Regions from separate parts of the Anaeromusa burkinensis DSM 3853 genome, predicted to be linked through region 2. Evidence: riboswitches for the same ligand, from Rfam matches in the RefSeq annotation. Region 2 holds a riboswitch; each other region holds the start of a gene.

Region 1 (4,015 bases), on a different contig from region 2:
CTCATGCTTCCGGTGTTTCTTGCGCTGCCTGCGCGACCATTCCCTGGCGGATGGCCCGCATAGGACAGGCTTGCAAACAGAGGCCGCAGGCAATGCATTTTTCAGGCCGGAAAGCCAGCTCCCAAGAGGGCTGCTCTAACACCAGGGCTTTGGAGAAGCAGACTGCCGTGCAGGCGCCGCAATGAGTGCAGCGGTCGGCATCTACGCGAATCTGGCGTCGTACCGAGGTGGTTTCAATGCCTTCAGCGGTGAGGAATTCCAAGGCCGCGGCGATTTGCGCGTCTTCGCCTTCCAGGTCCAGCAGCAGATGCCCTTCCTCGCCGGGGGTGACTTCCGCCCGGAGAATGTTGATCTTCAGTTCAAAATCTTTGACCAAATGGTAAGCGATCGCTTTATCGTAAGATTCAGCGGTGAAATTCAGTAAAACTCGTTCCGTAGCCGGCATGTTATTCACCCTCCTTGCGGATTTCCAGGCTGTTCAGTTTCGCTGTTTCTGGCAATGGCGCTACCGGACGGCTGACTTCAAAACGTCCGGCGGCAATCCAGTCCTTGAGTTGGCCGGCAATCTGCCGCGCCTTGGGAAGGCTGGACATGGGCGCGGTGCGGAGGGTGCGCCCCTTGAAGGAGATGCTGCCGCTGCGCAGTTGTGCGTATGTGAAGGTTCCCAAAGCGGGGCGGTTGCGCGAGGGCACGCTGTAATCGAAGAGAGAGGTTTCAATATCAGCGTTGGTCACCGAGACGGCCCTGGCCACATCCTCGTCCAGCACCGGAATAGGAATGCCTACGCCTACGGAGAGGCTGATGCCGTATTTTTCAAAAACCGCAGCGCGGATGAATTCCGGGCTCATGGCTTTGAGGTCCCCCACAAGAGACAAGGTGGCTGCGCCTCCGGTGGGGATGCCACAGGTATTACGAGGGCGTGAGGGGTTGTGTTGGGTGCCGTTCCAGGCGATATAGCCTTCGGCGCCGCCCAAGAAGATACGCGTGCCCAGGCCGATGGTGCGCAGATAAGGATCGTTGAGGAGCGGGCTGAGCTCGCCGGCGGTGGAATAGGTAACATTGCCGCAGCGGGGCAGCAGCATGCCCATATAGGTGTAGAGAATGCGTTCAGATGTATTGGTGGCAGCGCCGTAATTTTGGTAGGCGTTGCGGGGGTTAAAGAGGAAGCACTCGTTTAAATCGTCTTTTGTGACCCAGGTGTCAATGCTGCGGCGCGGATAGCAATCCGTGCCGGGGGCGGTAGCCCGCAGATGGATTTTCTTGCCGGCGATGAGATCTTCGATCACATGGGCGCCGCTGTAGTGTTCATCATTATCGGCTACCTCCGTAGCGCCGATATAAGCATCCACCGCGGCGATGCCGGCGTAGGCGGGCACATCGTTGAGCCAGACGCGCTTCATTTTAATGGGAGGCTCGCTGTGGCCGAAGTTTAAGAAGGCGCCGGAGGAGCACATGGGACCGAAAGTGCCTGTGGTGACGACATCGACCTTGCGGGCTACGGCGGTTACGCCTTGCTCTTGAGCCATTTGGCTGACTTCTTCCGCAGTGAGTACGACCGCTTGACCTTTGCGGATGCGCTCGTTGATTTCTTCATAACTTTTTTGCGTGGACATAGTAGGCCTCCTCTTTTTGTTATGCAAAAGCGCCTCTTTTCGGAAGAAAAGAGGCGCGTAATGGCGATAATTCTCTCCCTCATCTGTCGGAACGCATGCATTCCGCTGGATTTAGCACCGGACGCCTCGGGAGGCCGGTTGCCGCGGTTTCAAAGGGCCAGTCCCTCCACCGCTCTTGATAAGAGTTACTCTATACAGTTTTTTGTAACTAGAACTAATAATACGGTGCGAATGTACTGTTTGTCAAGGCTTTTCGGGACGATTTTCCGCCTGTACCGGCTTGGAGGAAGGGAGATCTTGCGCCCAATCGGATAGCTGGGCTGGGTTTTCACCGGCATCTAGGCGTTCTTGCAGCCGCTGTACAGCGCCGGAAACCTGGCGGGCTTGCAGAGTGAGGGATTCCAAGGGGCGAATGAATTGATTCGCCAAACGGTGAATGCAAAAGAGAGTTAAAACTTGCGCGAAACACGTCAAAAAGAGGTAGCGTAGCAAGAGCTCGCGCAATGGTTCGTCAAGATAGCTGCGCGGTAAGGTGATGACCAATGTCCAGCCTGTGCTGGGGAGCTTGCCAAAGTAAGCTAAGCGTGATTCATTCTGAAATGTGTATTCAAGAAAGCCTTCGCTTTGCTGTAGCAGGTCGCTGCGCATTTCAGGCGGCAGGGCTTGGAGGGTTTCTGACTGGTTAATGTCCAGCGACTGCAGACTTGGATCCGGGTGAGCCAGAATGATGCCGTTCTGATCCAACAAAAAGGCATATCCGCCATCAAAAGGCTGAATATGGCGGATACGATCTAAAAAGCGAGACAGAGGCACATCTTGGCTGAGAACGCCGGCCAGCGCTTGATTATCAAGGCGCACTTGTTTGGCGATGGATATGGCGTATTGGTTGGTAACCAGATCCAGATAGGGGTCGCTGAAGACTAAGCCGGATGAAAAAAGCGCTTGGCGATACCATGGGCGCTGTCGAGGGTCGTAGCCTGTCGGCGGCTGCCAGCGGGAGCCGTCGATCATCACGCCTTCTTCCGTGCCTAAATAGATATCGGTAATATCGGAGTCAAGACTCAGTTGTCGCGCCAATAATGGTTGCAGACTTTCCGGCGAGCGAGGGAGCAGCGGCAAGAAACTGGCGGTTTGTTCTAAGGCGACTGCTTTGCGCTGCAGCCAGAAATCAAGGCGGGCCACTTCTGCTTGGGTAACAGCGTTGCTTTCTTTTTGCAGGTGCAACAGCAATTGTTGCCGGGCAAACTGGTATTCTACCAAACTGGCCAACAGTAGGCTGACGGTAAGAAGCAGGGAAAACATAAGTGTTAGCTTGATGCGAATGCCCATCCTAGCTCCCTCCTTGCAGCGGCGTTAATGGCTCTGTTGCTTCTTTGACGGGGAAAGAAAAAAGAAAGCGTGCGCCTTGCCCAGGTTGGCTTTGGCAGGTAACGCTGCCGCGAAAGCTTTTGGTTGTTAAAGAATATAAGATATATAGGCCTAAGCCGGTGCCGCCTTGACCGCGTTTAGTGGTGAAGAAAGGATCGAAAATTTTAGCAAGCACCTCCGGCGGCATACCAACGCCGTTATCGCTGTAAATGAGTTCTAGCGCGGTCTCGGAGGGACGGACTTCTATGGACAGTTCTCCTGCTTGCTTAGTAGGAAAAGCATGTTGCAAGGAATTGCGAATTAAGTTGGTGATGATCTGGGAAAAGGCGGTAGGGGGACCGAAGAGCTGCACCTGATCCGGGCAGGAAATAGACAGGTGATGGGGCGTGTAGTTCAATTCGTTTTCCAGGCTGTGGGCGATAGCATAGAGGTACTGCTTGACATCAAACCATTGAGAGGCGCTGCTGTTCTCTACATCAACCGTACGAAAACGGCGTACTAAATCAGCGCTGCGTTCCAGATTGTCCTCTAAAAGATGCAGACTTTGTGCTAATAAATCCAGGTGGCTTTGTAGCTGTTGGCGGCTGACGGCGGGGGCGTTTAAAACCTCCTGCGTTTCCTGCAGTACCTGCTGGGCATGGGAGGAAGCGGTAATGCTGATGCCTAATGGGGTGTTGAGCTCGTGGGCGATGCCGCTGACTAAAACGCCAAGGGCGGCCTGCTTTTCCGCCTGCAGTACATGCTCCTGCGCGCTGCGCAACTGTTCTAGCGTCTGCGTTAATTGCTGATTGCTTTGCGCCAGCGCCTGTGTGCGCTCCTGGACTTTGCTTTCTAATTTTTCGTTGGCCTCGCGCAGCTGCCGCTCGGCGTTCTTGCGGTACTGGATATTGGACAGCGAGCCTACCATGCGCAAAGGGCGGTAGCCTTCTTCTGCACGCAAACTGTCTCCTTTGAGCAGGCGCCAAGAAGGACCCTCGTCGGTGATAACGCGAAATTCAGCCCGCAACAAAGGATACTTTCCTTTGAGATGGCGG
Region 2 (4,015 bases):
GCTACCTTTTTAACTTCTTCCATAATTTCCGCATGAGGACCTGCGGTCACACCAATTCGGAACGGTTTGTTGGCATCTGCCGCCGGCTTAGAAGCGCCGCCGCATCCTGCCAAAAGAGTTCCTGCCAAAACAACACCCAGAGCTGCACTGGTCCATTTCAACCATTTTTTATTCATTGTGATCTTCCTCCCTGTTTACGCATGATTTTGTTATCTATCGGCAGCGAACTTCCGGCCGTTTCATTCCCCTCTCACGCCCGGGCCCTGGGTATGGTTCAGGAAGATGACACCTAAAATTCGTTGACTGCTATTTTTTGCGCCACTGACGCAGGCGCTGCGCCGCCGCTTCCAAGGTCTCCATTTTTTTGCAGAAGCAGAAGCGAATGAAGGTATGACTGTCCGGCTGGTCTGGACGATAGAAGCTGGAACCTGGAACTACGGCTACGCCAATCTTTTCCGCCAAATAGAAGGCGCAGGCCACATCGTCATCCCAGCCCATTGGCCGGATATCGGCCATAATGTAGTACGCCCCTTCCGGCCGTACACAACCCAAGCCGACCTCCTGCAGCACCTTCAGCAAATAATCGCGGCGTTCGCGGTAAAACGACGCTAATTCTTCGTAGTATTGAGGCTCAAAGCGCACTGCTTCGGCCACTGCCATTTGCAGGGGCGCCGCAGCACCTACCGTCAAGAAGTCATGAACTTTGCGAATCGAAGCTGTCAGCTCCGCCGACGCCGCTACAAAGCCGATGCGCCAGCCAGTAACACTGTAGGTTTTGGAGACGCTGTTGATGACAATAGTCCGCTCTGCCATGCCCGGCAAGGTCCAAATGGGTTCATGCTTTGCGTTGTCATACAAAATGTGCTCGTAAATTTCATCAGTGATCGCTAAAGAGTCGTAACGCTGACACAATTCAGCAATAAATTCCAGCTCTTTTTTATTGAACACTTTGCCTGTAGGATTATTGGGGGTATTAATAATAATAGCGCGCGTCTTCTCATTAAAAGCGGCCGCTAATTCCTCAAAATCAAAAGAAAAATCAGGCGCCTTCAGCGTCACATAGCGGGGAGTGGCGCCGCAAAGCACCACATCAGCACCATAATTTTCATAGAACGGTTCAAAAACAATAACTTCTTCCCCTGGATTGATGGTTGCCAACAAGGTTGCAATCATGCCTTCGGTAGAACCACAAACAACGGTCAATTGCGTCTCCGGGTCCCAAGTTACGCCGTAATCGCGCTGTGTCTTCCAGACGAGGGCGTCTCGCAGCGGCTTAGAGCCCCAAGTAATGGCGTACTGATTATGGTCTGCAAAAATGGCTCGCTGCGCCGCTTCCTTCAATTCTTGAGGCGCCGGAAAATCCGGAAAACCTTGGGCCAAATTAATCGCGCCATGCGCCGCCGCCACGCGGGACATCTCGCGGATAACGGATTCCGTAAATTGTTTGGCTTTCAACGATGCAAAATTTCTCATGGTACTAATCGTCTCCTTCAGTTGTTTTCAGCTAGTTAAATAAAAAAGATCTCTTCGCGCAGCGAAGAGATCCCGGTTTCATAAAGTTGCCGTCTCCCTCTTCATCTGCCAGGATTTCCCCCTGCAGGAATTGGCACCGTTCATTTCCGCTCAAAAACGAAAATGTGGTTGCCGCGGCGTCATAGGGCCAGTCCCTCAGCCAACTCATGATGAAAAGAAATTATATGGAGTTGTTGAAATCAATACTATCACGACTACAGATCCTCTGTCAACCGCCTATTCGTAGTTTTCTTATCATTTTTGTCTGGATTAAAAAAGAACCTCAATCGTACCGATAATATCTCCTCGGTGATTTTTAAGCACCGGCGGATACTTAGCCCAAAGCGCAGCCTCTTCTTCCTTGGTCAAAAGGCCCGCTCTTTTCAGCACGCCGATAACCATAGGATTGATGCTGCGGTAGGAGCCGTCCTCCACTTTAAAGGTCATTCCCAAACCGCTCTGGGTATCCGCTAAACAATAGACGGCTTCTGAACCAATTTTGGCCACAAGGCGTCCTTTCGTTAATTCCATAAGAACCGTATCAATACGACCGGTTCCTGCCACTGCATGCGGGTACGCTACCATTGCATTACGCACGGCCGTAATGGACTCTTCATCCGAACCCCAACCAGCGCCTTCCGGTTTAGCCAAGCGGGCATACCCATAAGCCATGCGATCTAAAGGCAGCCAAAAAACCGGCACGCCACAGCCGTCAATGCCTAGCTCCACCTCGTCCTGCCGCAACCCCACCGCCGCAGCCACCTCTTTATGCATCACCTGCTGCACCGCATGCTCTGCTAACGTATAGCCGTCGATAGACAAGCCCCGCAGCATAGCCAAGGCCAACATACCGCTGTGTTTGCCGGAGCACGCGTTATGGACGGCCTGAAACTTTTCGCCAGCCAGCAATACCGCCGTGGCCGCCTTGCCGCTCATAGGCTTGGCCGCGCCGCAAGCCAACGCGTCCGGCGTCAAGCCCACCTTAGCTAAAACGCTTTGCGCCAAAGCCACATGTTCCTTTTCACCGCTATGGGAAGAAACCAAAAAAGCCAGTTCCTCCTGGGTCAGACCAAAATGCTCCACCCCGCCATCCCGGACAAAAGGCAGCACTTGAAACGGTTTCGCGGCGGACCGCCAAAACATGGGACGCTTGGCGTCACCCACAGCATCTACAAGTTCTCCTTTTAGATTCACAAAAGCAATATCCGCCCGATGCAAGCTTTCCACTTTGCCAGCCCGGGTATAATGCAATACAACTTCACTCATTGTTTTTTCCTCCTGCCTCTAGAGAGCAAACCGCTCATTTCTTTCTGCTTAAAAGTATACATGCCTCCCCCGCTTCCGTAAAGACTCATTGCGCCGGTCTTTATTTCCCGCTACACTAGAAGAGATCAGTTTATAGTTATGAAGGGAGTTTTTTCATGCGCCATTATTTTTTGATTTTATTGCTGCTTTGCAGCGCCTTTCTCGGACCGCAAATCGCAGCGGCGGAAACTCTGCATTTTATCAACGGCTATGCAGCCGATCCGGCAAGCCGTCAAGCAATGGACGACTACAAAACACTCGAGGACGCCAACGACGGCTGGCAGCGTTATCAAGATTACGCCAACGGCTACGCTCTGTCGGTTCCTGCCGGCATGAATCTTGACATCAGCCTTTCCGCGGTGCGTACCGTTTTCCAGACTCCGGCCCATAAAATTGAAATTTATCGGGACGACTTACGCCACACAGGCAGTACGGTCAGCGAATACATGGAATACGGCAACCGCTTCTTACATAACACTAAAGACCATGAACTGCTCCAAGACAGTTATATCACCGACGACGCCGGCCGTCTCGTACATATCCTGCAGTGGCAGCGCCGCTCCTTAAAAGCAGTGCCGCAGGACCGCAACCACTACTACTGCGCGGAAATCGCCACCGGCAGCAGCGAAGTGTATACCATCCTCATCAAATCCACAGAGCCCATCGATTGGGGAAATGCCGTACGGCGCAGCTTCCAGCGCATCTCCCGCGAAGGTAATGCCGGCATTTTCCGGCGCGACAACTCTGCGGCCAAAGCCTTCAGCCATCAAGAATTGCAAGCCTTCTGGCAGCGTTACTTTTCTCCTTCCAGCACCTGGACCTGGGGCATTTTCGAGCCTTCCGCACCGGAAGTATTGCGCCCGCTAAACGCCATTGAAGAAAGCACTAAGCATAAATTTCCTTTCTTGCTTCGTTATCAAACGCTAGAAGAACGCGCCCCTGTACGCGGCCTGCAGCAAGCTTACGAGGAAGGACGCTATGTAGAACTAACTTTAAGCACCATTCGCACCAGCGATGAAGCGAACGCGCTCTGGACCGGCGGCAGCAGCAACGCCAGCTTCGTCTACGAAGTGCTGGACGGGCAACACGACGAGTATTTTCGCCTCCACGCCCGGCAGCTGAAATATTTCAACCACCCTGTATTGCTGCGACTCAACAATGAAATGAACGGCGACTGGTGCTGGTACTCCGCTTATCA
Region 3 (4,015 bases), on a different contig from region 2:
TCGCCTTGAGAAAAGAGTAGCAGCGAGGCGCTGACGGCGGCGATGCCGGAAGCGAAAGCAAAAGCTCGGCTGCCTCCTTCTAGGTCGGCGGCTACGGTTTCCAGCGCTTGTCGTGTGGGATTGCCGCTGCGGGAGTATTCAAAAGGGGCGTTTTCTTCATAACGCTGGTCGAAGGTGGAAGTTTGAAATACAGGGACGCTGCTGGCCCCTAAACGTTCGTTAGCTGGCAGACCTGGGGCCAGCAAGCGGGTGGAAAAATCATGCATAAGAAGTCCTCCTTATAGCGACGTTGCTTTACTCGCATCTCACGCTAAACCGGTTCTTTTTCCGCCGGACATTGTCAGAAAGCCTCGGTATAGCGCCGCTATGCCTGCGTTTTCTTTCTCGTCTGGCGAAAAAACTCCTTGGTTTAGCGGCGTGCTCATGAAAGCAGCGGCGCCTTTGTTTTATAGTTCTTTGTAGTCCTCTATCGTACCCTCAAGTTACTCCGATTCTCTTGTTCGCTCCCCTAAGGCATGACCTAAGTCGGCGATGAGATCGTTAGCGTCTTCGATGCCGACGGACAGGCGAAGCAGGCGGTCAGAGATGCCTAAGCGTTCGCGGTCGGCGGCGGGAATGTCTGCATGGGTTTGTACGGCAGGGAAGGTAATCAGCGTTTCAACGCCTCCCAGGCTTTCGGCAAATTGGATGAGCTGGACATTGGCTAATATTTGGGGTACCAGTGTCGGGTCAGTTACTTCAAAGGACACCATGCCGCCGTAGCCGCTGGCCTGGCTTTCATGGATGGTATGGCCGTTGTGCAGCGGCAGGCCGGGGTAGAACACGCGGCTGACTTTGGGGTGTTCCAGCAGCCAGCGGGAAATGGCAAGGGCGTTGGCGTTGTGTTTTTCCATGCGCAGCGCTAACGTTTTTAAACTGCGTATGAGGAGCCAGCTGTCGCTGGGGCTGAGAATGGCGCCAGTAGCATTTTGCAGAAATCTTACTTTTTCGGCGAGCTCTGGTTCTTTGGCGACGATAACGCCGCACAGTAAGTCGTTGTGTCCTGCAAGGTATTTGGTACCGCTATGTACGACAAGGTCGGCGCCAAGTTCCAAGGGACGCTGGAAGTAGGGTGTCAAAAAAGTATTATCCACAATAAGCTGAAGGCTGTTATTTTGGCAAAACGAAGCCAAGGCCCGCAAATCAACAATGCGCAAGAGGGGGTTGGTAGGAGTTTCAATGAAGACGGCTTTGGTTTCAGGGCGAAGGGCTTGCCTGATGGCGTCTAGGGTGGTAGCGTCAACATAGGAGGCAGTCAAGCCAAAGCGGGACAGTACTTGCTCGAAAAGGCGGTAAGTGCCGCCGTAACAGTCCTCGACGACAATCAAATGGTCCCCATTTTTGTAGAGCATTAAAAGCGTGGTAATTGCTGCCAAACCGGAAGAGAAAGCACAGGCGCCAGCGCCTCCTTCAAGGCGAGCTAGTCCTTCTTCGAGAGCTTGCCTTGTCGGGTTGCCGCTGCGAGTGTAATCATAGCCAGTGCTTTCTCCCAAAGCAGGGTGGCGAAAAGACGCGGTTTGATAAATTGGGGTGCTCAACGCACCGGTACGGGGATCGGCTTTGCAGCCGATTTGAACAAGCTGTGAAGAAATATGCATGGTAGTCACTCCTTGTTATACTATTTTTTTTCGATTAAGCGCTTTGTAAAACTAACAATACTGCCGCCGCGGATGACGATAACAATTTCTTCTTCCTGCGAGGTCGGCTCACAAGGAGGCTTTGGCGTACTTGGATTCATGAAGGTCACCTCCGGAAAATAAAAAAAACAGGCCCCGAGACGAACGGGCCTGCCGTGCGTCTCTCATCTTTCAGGCAAGCTGCCTGCTGGAATTGGCACCAATGCAGTTTCCTGCCGGTTGCCGGGCGTCATCGGGCCAGTCCCTCAGCCTCTCTTGATAAGAGAACTTACATATGAAGTTAAAAAGTATGGTTTCTATTAGGTTCGGCTTGTTGGAAGAAACGAGCTGTCGCCGCTGCGGCTAGTGCAGGTAACAACCGAGCCGTCACTTAAAAACACCAACACCTGCTCTTCCTGACCATGGGCTTGTTCGGGTGAAAAAATAAATTCCTTTTGTTCCATGACGGCACCTCCTGTCAACTTCCGCAAAATAAAAAATCCTCTTCTCTGGAGAGAAAAGGGGTGCAAACAAATGCCCTCCTCTTATCTCCCAGGCGGCTAGCCTGCTGGAATTGGCACCACTGCATAATTCTGCCGGTTGCCGGGCGTCATCGGGCCAGTCCCTCAGCCTCTCTTGATAAGCGGTAAAACAACTATTTAATTTATAAAGAGAATACCATGGGTTTATTTGCGCGTCAAGAGTAAAATGGCTGCTTTGAAACAAAAATGCATAAAATAAGCGGTAAAACGCAACAAAGTGTCCGGTGGTCGATGCTAAATCGCGTTGTTGTTCCTTGCGAAAAGAAATATGTACTTCTTGAGGCTGCTTTGGTTTCTGCGTCCAAAGCTTGCGCAGCGGTTTTTCTTGCCAAGCGGCAGGATTGCAATGAGGCTGGCGCGAATCTTTTTCTTCAATAAATGATAGGGGATGGAGAGAAGTAGTTTTGTCAAAAACAATGAGAGGGCGTTTTGCCCCAAGTCCTACAGGTCAGATGCATTTGGGCAATGCCTGGACGGCGCTGCTGGCTTGGCTGCAAGTGCGAGCCGGAAAAGGCCAATTGGTGCTGCGTATGGAAGATTTGGACCCTGATCGTTCCAGAGCAGAGTATGTGGAGGGCTTAGAGAAGGATTTGCGTTGGCTGGGACTTGATTGGGAGGAAGGCGGCGATTTGGGCGGCGCCTATGGACCTTATGAGCAGGATAAACGGCGTGGTTTGTACGAGGAAGCGCTGCAGAGGCTGCGGCGGCAGGAATTGATTTATCCTTGTTATTGTACCCGAGCGGAGCTGGCGGCGTCCGCCCCGCACGGCGAAGACGGCGAGCGAATTTATCAAGGAACTTGTGCGGGTGGTGTTGCGGGAAGCAAGCTTACCAGGAAGCCTTCATTACGGCTGAAAGTACCAGAAGAAGAGATTGTTTTTGAAGATGGCGTATATGGCTTAGTGCGGCAAAATTTACGACAAGAGTGCGGCGACTTTGTCGTTCGCCGTTCTGATGGCGTTCATGCTTATCAGTTAGCAGTCGTGGTAGATGATGCGCTAATGGGTATTACCCATGTACTGCGCGGCGCGGATTTGCTGGCTTCTACGCCGAGACAGCTGTATTTATATCGCCTGTTGGGCTATGCTGCGCCCTTGTTCTCGCATGTGCCTCTTTTAGTGGATGAAAAGGGAGTGCGGCTGTCTAAACGACATGGCGCTTTGGCTGTGGCCGTCTTGCGAGAACGCGGCGTAAGAGCGGAGAAGATTATTGGACTATTGGCGTGGCTGGCCGGTTTGTTGCCTACGTTGGAAGAAGCGCAGCCGCAGGAGCTTGTTAACCTTTTTGACCTGAAAAAAATATCGCGCCAGGACATCATCGTTTCCGAGACGGCCTGGCGCTTCCTTCGCTAAGGAACTGCTGACTTATGAGCCCATGCCACGCTGGCTCTTTTTCCGCCTGACTGTGAAAAGGAAACCTCGAAATAGCGCCGCTATTCCCTCGGTCCCCTTTTCTGGCCAAACAAAAAAATTGCTCAGTGTGGCAGAGTGCTCAGTAAATCAGCAGCTCCTCCTATTGGTTTAAATTATATTTTCTTTTCAAAACTCGTAATCCTCAGTTGCACCCTCACTCTACTCCCTTTACTCCTGTTGGCTTTTATATCTTACATCCCTGTGATGGCGGCTACCTGGGCGGCGTCTTTGTCGCCGCGGCCGGAGAGATTGACGAGGAGCAGGTGCTCGGGGCCGTATTCTTTAGCGAGCTTGCAGGCTAAAGCCAGGGCATGAGAACTTTCCAGGGCGGGAATGATGCCTTCGGTGCGGCTCAGGAGGAAGAAAGCGTCCAGCGCTTCCTGGTCGGTGACAGCCTGGTAGTTGA

What was found. A riboswitch is a leader RNA that binds a small molecule or an ion and turns the genes downstream of it on or off. The one in region 2 is predicted to bind S-adenosylmethionine.
Region 1: another riboswitch for S-adenosylmethionine. It lies ahead of C508_RS0115475 (homocysteine biosynthesis protein); the one in region 2 lies ahead of C508_RS0105500 (pyridoxal phosphate-dependent aminotransferase).
Region 3: another riboswitch for S-adenosylmethionine. It lies ahead of C508_RS0112860 (trans-sulfuration enzyme family protein); the one in region 2 lies ahead of C508_RS0105500 (pyridoxal phosphate-dependent aminotransferase).

The regions. Positions count from the first base shown of each region.
Region 1 covers NZ_KB894608.1:20,285-24,299, reverse strand. The annotation lists gene C508_RS0115485 (UPF0280 family protein) at 1-5, opposite strand, end outside; gene C508_RS0115480 (NIL domain-containing protein) at 2-445, opposite strand; gene C508_RS0115475 (homocysteine biosynthesis protein) at 447-1,613, opposite strand; SAM riboswitch class I at 1,690-1,798, opposite strand; gene C508_RS0115470 (cache domain-containing protein) at 1,857-2,942, opposite strand; gene C508_RS18915 (PAS domain-containing sensor histidine kinase) at 2,944-4,015, opposite strand, start outside.
Region 2 covers NZ_KB894587.1:13,654-17,668, forward strand. The annotation lists gene C508_RS0105495 (MetQ/NlpA family ABC transporter substrate-binding protein) at 1-176, opposite strand, end outside; gene C508_RS0105500 (pyridoxal phosphate-dependent aminotransferase) at 307-1,473, opposite strand; SAM riboswitch class I at 1,572-1,689, opposite strand; gene C508_RS0105505 (asparaginase) at 1,783-2,778, opposite strand; gene C508_RS17885 (glycoside hydrolase family 26 protein) at 2,934-4,015, shown strand, end outside.
Region 3 covers NZ_KB894599.1:15,097-19,111, reverse strand. The annotation lists gene C508_RS0112870 (trans-sulfuration enzyme family protein) at 1-266, opposite strand, end outside; gene C508_RS0112860 (trans-sulfuration enzyme family protein) at 483-1,637, opposite strand; SAM riboswitch class I at 1,838-1,941, opposite strand; gene C508_RS20390 (hypothetical protein) at 1,976-2,119, opposite strand; SAM riboswitch class I at 2,198-2,301, opposite strand; gene gluQRS (tRNA glutamyl-Q(34) synthetase GluQRS) at 2,602-3,549, shown strand; gene trpB (tryptophan synthase subunit beta) at 3,801-4,015, opposite strand, start outside.